3 regions of the Brevibacterium limosum genome follow, and region 2 is predicted to be linked to each of the others. Evidence: predicted binding sites of a transcription regulator. Region 2 holds the regulator's gene; each other region holds the start of a gene.
The links. The regulator HspR, encoded in region 2, represses chaperone genes until heat shock. The targets are predictions, from matches to a motif close to AAGTTGAGTCNNNNNGACTCAACTT.
Positions count from the first base shown of each region.

Region 1: clpB (ATP-dependent chaperone ClpB) is a predicted target of HspR. The motif match lies at 1,484-1,508, and genes of this name have one in related genera.
Region 3: GUY37_RS14445 (ATP-dependent Clp protease ATP-binding subunit) is a predicted target of HspR. The motif match lies at 1,029-1,053, and genes of this name have one in related genera.

Region 1 covers NZ_CP050154.1:302,938-305,204, forward strand. Annotated here, with positions in the region: gene clpB (ATP-dependent chaperone ClpB) at 1-1,423, opposite strand, end outside; gene GUY37_RS01340 (Na+/H+ antiporter) at 1,636-2,267, opposite strand, start outside.
Region 2 covers NZ_CP050154.1:468,257-470,523, forward strand. Annotated here, with positions in the region: gene GUY37_RS02020 (DnaJ C-terminal domain-containing protein) at 1-703, shown strand, start outside; gene GUY37_RS02025 (heat shock protein transcriptional repressor HspR) at 718-1,158, shown strand; gene GUY37_RS02030 (DUF1206 domain-containing protein) at 1,318-2,193, shown strand.
Region 3 covers NZ_CP050154.1:3,179,145-3,181,411, reverse strand. Annotated here, with positions in the region: gene GUY37_RS14455 (VOC family protein) at 1-95, shown strand, start outside; gene GUY37_RS14450 (DUF3152 domain-containing protein) at 158-955, shown strand; gene GUY37_RS14445 (ATP-dependent Clp protease ATP-binding subunit) at 1,072-2,267, shown strand, end outside.

The DNA.
Region 1 (2,267 bases), 170 kb from region 2:
CACCGACCCGGTTGAGGCCGGCACGCTGGGACTCCCATGTCGCCTCGAGGCCGCGCAGCTCCTCCTCCTTGTCGGCGAGATCGGCGCGCAGGGCGCTCAGACGCTCGATCGACGCGGAGTCGGTCTCCTTCGCCAGAGCCATGTCCTCCATCTTCAGGCGGTCCACGGCACGGCGGAGCTCATCGATCTCGACCGGGGCCGAGTCGATCTCCATCCGCAGGCGGGAAGCCGCCTCGTCGACGAGGTCGATGGCCTTGTCCGGCAGCTGTCGACCGGTGATGTACCGGTTCGACATCGTGGCCGCCGCGACCAGGGCACCGTCGTTGATGGTGACCTTGTGGTGGGCTTCGTAGCGTTCCCTGAGTCCGCGCAGGATCGCGATCGTGTCCTCGACGCTGGGCTCACCGACGAACACCTGCTGGAACCGGCGCTCCAGGGCAGGATCCTTCTCGATGTTCTCGCGGTACTCGTCCAGGGTCGTGGCACCGATCATGCGCAGCTCACCGCGGGCGAGCATGGGCTTCAGCATATTGCCCGCGTCCATCGAGGAGTCCCCGCCGGAGCCGGCGCCGACGATCGTGTGGAGCTCGTCGATGAAGGTGATGATCCGGCCGTCGGCGTTCTTGATCTCCTCGAGTACGGCCTTGAGCCGCTCCTCGAATTCGCCGCGGTACTTCGCACCGGCGACCATCGCGGAGAGGTCGAGGCTGATGAGGGTCTTGTCGCGCAGTGATTCGGGCACGTCTCCGGCCACGATCCGCTGGGCCAGGCCCTCGACGACGGAGGTCTTGCCGACGCCGGGCTCACCGATGAGGACGGGGTTGTTCTTCGTCCTGCGGGAGAGCACCTGCACGACGCGGCGCACCTCCTTGTCGCGGCCGATCACCGGGTCGAGTTTGCCCTCACGGGCGACGGCGGTGAGGTCGATGCCGTACTTCTCCAGCGACTGCATCGTCTCCTCGGGGTTCTCCGAGGTGACCTTCTTGCCGGCACGCAGTTCGGGCAACGCCGCGAGCAGCGCGTCCCGGTTCGCCCCGTTCGAGCGCAGCGCCTCACCGGTGCCGTCCTTGCCGGCCGCGGCGGCCAGCAGCAGGTGCTCGGTCGAGACGAACTGATCGCCGAGGGCGGTCATCTCCTCCTGAGCGAGGTTCATCATCTCCAGCCCGGCCCGGGACAGTCCCGGCTGGCTGACGGTGGAACCGCTGACGGTCGGGAATCCGCCGATCACGGATTCGATGGACCGCAGCACGGTCTGCGGATCGGCGCCGACCTTCGTCAGCAGGGTCGCGGCCAGCGAATCGGGCTGGCCGAGCAGGGCGGCGACGAGGTGGGCCGGTTCGATCTGGTTGTTCTTCCGGGCGACGACGTCGTTGACCGCAGTCTGCAGCGCCTCCCGGGATTTCGTTGTCATCTGTGCGTCCATGCGCATCTCCTTCATGAAAATCTGTGCTGATCTCAGCTCTCGAAAGGATCAACACCGACAAAGTTGAGTCTATTCCGCTCAACCTTGGATTTCGAGGAAGAGCATCGCCGAGGCGGCCCGCCCGGAACCGTGTCCGCGTCCGGCCGCGACCGGCCCGCCCGGAACCGCGCCCTGCCGACCCGGGCCTGTGGTGCCGGAGCTGCGCTCCGCCCTTACCGGGCGATGACCGACTGGAGGTCGAAGCGGTGGAGCACCCGGTCGGCGATCTCGGGGTCGGTGCCGCGCTCACGACGAGCCTTGAGCACTTCGGCGCGAGCGGACTGCATGGCCTTCTTCTGCACCTGCAGCATCTGCTCGCGGTGCTCCTTGAACGCCATCACCTGCTCCGAGCTCGCCTGCTCGTCGGTGGTGCCGCTGAGCTGGTCGTGGAGGACTCTGAATCGAGCCCGCAGCGGTTCGATGACGTCGTCGGGCAGGCTGTCATCGTTCTTGATCTCGCGCATCGCCGCCTTGTAGGCGCGCAGAGCGATGTCCCTCGTCGCCTGGTGCTCCTTCTCCGCTTCGTCGTCGATGCCGAGGATGCCGACGATGGTCGGGAAGCTCAGACCGGCCAGCACAAGAGTGACCAGCAGGACCACTGCGGCCGCGACGACGATATAGGACCGGCCGGGGAACGGGGCTCCGGAGCTCGTGGCGGCCGGGATCGACAGGGCCAGGGCGACGGTGGCCAGGCCGCGCATCCCGCCCCAGGTCATCAGGGTCGCATCGCGGATGCTCAGAGGTGCCGCATCGGGATCCTCCTCGCGTCTCTTGCGTTCGATGACAGTGCCCAGCAGCAGCCAGA
Region 2 (2,267 bases):
GTTCTCCGACCTCTTCGGAGGCGGCGGACGGATGCGGACCCGCACGACCTACGGCGGCGGGGGAGACGTCCCCCCGGACCTGGCAGATCTGCTCGGCGGATTCGGCGGAGGCTTCGGTGGCGGCGGATACGGCGGCTACCAGCCTCCGGTCAAGGGCGGCGACATCAAGTCGAGCACGACGCTGTCGTTCACCGAGGCCATCGACGGCGCCTCGGTGAAGCTGAACATGCCCGGCGGAAAGCCGCTGACCGTGCGCACCCCGATGGGGGTCAAGGACGGACAGAAGATCCGCCTTGCGGGCAAGGGCAAGTCCAGTCCCAACGGCGGTGAGGCCGGAGACGTGATCCTCACCGTGCATGTGAGCCCACACCCTGTGTTCACCCGTGACGGTGAGAACCTGCGGATGGATCTGCCGATCAGCTTCGACGAGGCGGCCCTCGGCGCCGAGGTCAAGGTGCCGACCCTGGGCGGAATGGCAGTCAAGGTCAAGGTCGCACCGGGCACGCCTTCGGGGCGGACCCTGCGCGTGCGAGGCAAGGGTGTGAAATCGAAGAAAGGCACCGGCGATCTGCTGGCGACGGTCGAGATCGTGGCGCCGAAGAATCTGTCCAAGGAAGCCAAGCAGGCGGTCGAGTCGTTCAAGGCCGCCACCGAAGGTGAGGATCCACGCGCCGGCTTGCTGGACAAAGCCAAGGCCAGTTGAGGTGGTGAATCACAATGCACATTTCATCGAGTGCGGCGGTGTATGTCATCTCGGTGGCTGCGGATCTGGCGGGCATGCACCCGCAGACGCTGCGGCAGTATGACCGCCTGGGCCTCGTCATTCCGGAACGCACTGCGGGTCGGGGGCGGCGCTACTCCGGCAAGGACATCGCCAAGCTGCGCCTGATCCAGCAGCTGTCGCAGGACGAGGGAGTCAACCTCGTCGGGATCAAGAAGATCATCGACCTGCAGAATCAGGTCGATGCGCTCAGGTCGCGCAATGAGGAGCTCGAGGACGAGGTTCGGGCACGCAGGTCGGCGCAGGAACGCGATGCGCGTGTCTTTGCAGCCGGCACCATGGGCGGCGACGTCGTCTCGATCTCCAGGGGGCGTCGTCCGCAGGGCCGTCCCGAACCCGGGGCACTCGTGCTGTACAACCGGTACCGACGCGGCTGAGCCGGCCGCAGCCGGACAGAGACACCGCGAGACTGAGAACTGCGCCGAGGCGGGGCGCGAACCTTTGATCGGGTTCGCGCCCCGCCTCGGCGCAGATGCTCGGAGCTTCCGTCGCATGGCGGCGTGGATCAGTGCAGGCGCTGTGCGACACTGATCTCTGTGAACGAGAAAGAGAAGGTTCGACAGGTCGCCGACAGCGCTGATACGGCGGCTCAAGAAGTCGCGGACAGCCGCTGGTTCGAGCGGGTGGCCCGTGCCGGCTTCATTGCCAACGGATTGGTACACGCCATCCTCGGTGCGACCGCTGTGACGATCGGGCTCGGTCAGGGCGGGGGAGAAGCCGATCAGGTCGGTGCCGTCGGACAGATCGCTTCGCAGCCCTTCGGCATGGTGCTGATCATCATCTGCTTCCTCGGCTGTGCACTGATGGCGTTGTGGTGTCTGGTCAACGCGTTCTTCGGCTCGGCATCGCTGCGTGGTGCGGGGACCCGGGATCCGCAGGAGAAACAGGGGCGGAGGCAGTGGATCGATTTCTTCACAATGGTCGGTTCTGCCGTCGCCTATGTGGTGGTTGCTGCGACCTTCTCCCAGTTCGTCTTCGGAGGGGGAGCGGACTCGGGCAAGACGAGCTCACAGGCCTCGACGACCGTGGCGAAATCACCGGGTGGACTGTATGTCCTCATGGCCGTCGGCGCAGTGATTGCGATCATCGGCATCGCCTTCTGCATCAACGGTCTGCGACGGAAGTGGAAAGAGGAGCTGCGTCGGCCACACAGCGCGATCACTCGTTTCCTCGTCGGATTCACCGGTGTCGTCGGGTATCTGGGCAAAGGTGCGACCCTGCTGTCGGTAGGCATCCTCATTGTGATGTCGGCGGCGACCGGAGACCCGGAGGAGTTCACCGGGATCGACGGTGCGCTCAAGGGAATGCGCGATCAGCCCTTCGGGCCGTACCTGCTGCTGGCCGTGGGTCTCGGTCTGCTCCTCTACGGAGTCTTCCTCGCTCTGCGAGCGAGGTACGACCGCATGAAGTGAGCGGTCTGCTGCCTTCCCTCGTGGCGAATAGAAGAAGAGCGCGAACCCGATCGGGTTCGCGCTCTTCTGTGCCT
Region 3 (2,267 bases), 1.5 Mb from region 2:
AGGAGCTCGGCGCCGGTGACACCACGGTGGTCGAGGGGCCCGACTGCCGTCTGCGGGCGCGTCTGCGCGGCCCCGCCGGCGTCCTCGAGTTCTGACATCACCGAAAACCGGCAGTTCACCCGCCGCAGCGCCGCGTGATGCGGCTAGACTCGCAGGCGTGCTCAGTCGAACCCGCATCGTCTCCCGCCCACGCCTCCGCGCCCTGACCTCCCTTGCCGCTGCCTGGCTGCTCATCGGGCTGAGCGCCTGCGCACCCGCAGCCGAAGACGAGACCCGACCGACTCCGCATGCGGCCGAAACACAGGTCGCATCGTCTGACCCGAGCGGTGAAGCCGGTGACAAGCCGAGCGGCGAACCGACGGAGTCGCCCACGCCCACCGAGACCGCGAGCGTCGACGACGCCGGTGCGGCAGGAGTCAGCGAAGCCGATATCGACACGCACGGCGGCGGGAAATGGGACCGGCCGAAAGAGGAGGCCGGGCCCAACCGTGACGACGGCACAACCTTCAAGGTCGCACTGCGCGTCGAAGACAACCTGCCCATCGACGTCGACCAGGCAGGGGACTTCATCATCAAGACCCTGCAGGACGAGCGCGGCTGGCAGGACATCGACGCCGTCTCCATCGAGCTCGTCGACGAGGGCCAGGACACGATGATCTCCATCGCCAGCCCCGACACCGTCGACGAGATGTGTCTGCCCCTGCGTACCCTGGGCAAGCTCTCGTGCCGCAACGGGCCCAACGTCATCCTCAACGCCAAACGCTGGGTCTCTGCCACGGACGAATTCGACGACATCGTCCAGTACAGGCAGTACCTCATCAACCACGAGGTCGGTCACGCGCTCGGCCACGGCCACGAATCCTGCCCCGGCCCGGGCCAGACCGCCCCACTCATGCAGCAGCAGACGAAGGGTCTGCAGGGCTGCGAACCCAACGGGTGGCCGTCGAAGGGCTGACCGCACGCATGCCCGCCGTTGCGTGTGACGGCGGCCTCAGCCTCCTCGGGAATAACAACGACCCTCAGCCTGTTGATTGAGTCGTATACGCTCAACTTTGAAAGAGGAGGTCAGCTTTGGCCACATTCTTCGGACCCGCAGGCTCGGGCGGAGACTCGTTCGACGAGTTCCTCGCTCGTTTCCTCCAGGGACAGACCGGAGCCCGCAGAGGCCGTTCCGTCGACATCAACCGACTGCTGAGCAAGCGCAGCCATGAAGTCATCGAAGCGGCTGCGGAGTTCGCAGGGCGTCACGGCCAGTCTGAGGTCGACGCACTCCATATCCTGCGCACCATGGTCGATTCCGAACCCGGAATCTCCGCGGTGCGTCAGGCGGGTGCGGACCCCGAGCTCATCGCCCATGCGATCGAAGAGCGCCTTCCGGCCAGTACCGACACCGGGGCGGATTCCACGCCCACACTGACCGGTTCGGCCCAGCGCGCTCTGCTCGACGCCTATCAGGTGGCGCGGGCCTTCGGGTCGACCTACATCGATCCGGAGCACATGTTCTTCGCCTTCGTGCTCAATCAGGAGATGCCCGCCGGTCGGATCCTCGCGCAGGCGGGAGTCACGCAGGCAGCCCTGCAGGCCGGTGCCGAGGCGGCCGAAGCCGGAGGCATGCACCCCGGTCAGGACGCCGAGGGTGAGGACGGTCAGGAATCCGTGTTGGAGAAGTTCGGCACCGACCTCACCGAACTCGCCGCCGAAGGCAAGCTCGATCCCGTCATCGGCCGTTCGCAGGAGATCGAGCAGACGATCGAGATCCTCGCTCGCCGGACGAAGAACAACCCGGTCCTCCTCGGTGAAGCCGGCGTCGGCAAGACCGCGGTCGCTGAAGGCCTCGCACAGGCCATCCACTCGGGTGAGGTGCCCAAGCAGCTGCAGGGCAAGCGCATCATCGCTCTCGATATGCCCGGAATGCTCGCGGGCACCCGCTACCGCGGTGATTTCGAGGAGCGCCTGACCGGAGCACTGAACGAGATCGCCGACGACGGAGACATGATCGTCTTCGTCGATGAACTCCACACCCTCGTCGGTGCCGGCGGCAACGGCGAAGCGAACTCGATGGATGCCGGAAACATCCTCAAACCGCGACTGGCCCGCGGCGATCTGCACATGATCGGCGCGACCACGCTCAAGGAGTACCGCACCATCGAGAAGGATTCGGCTCTCGAACGCCGCTTCCAGCCGGTGACCGTGGGCGAGCCGAGCGTCGAGGACGCGGTGACGATCATCGACGGACTCAAGGACCGCTACGCAGAGTTCCACGAGGT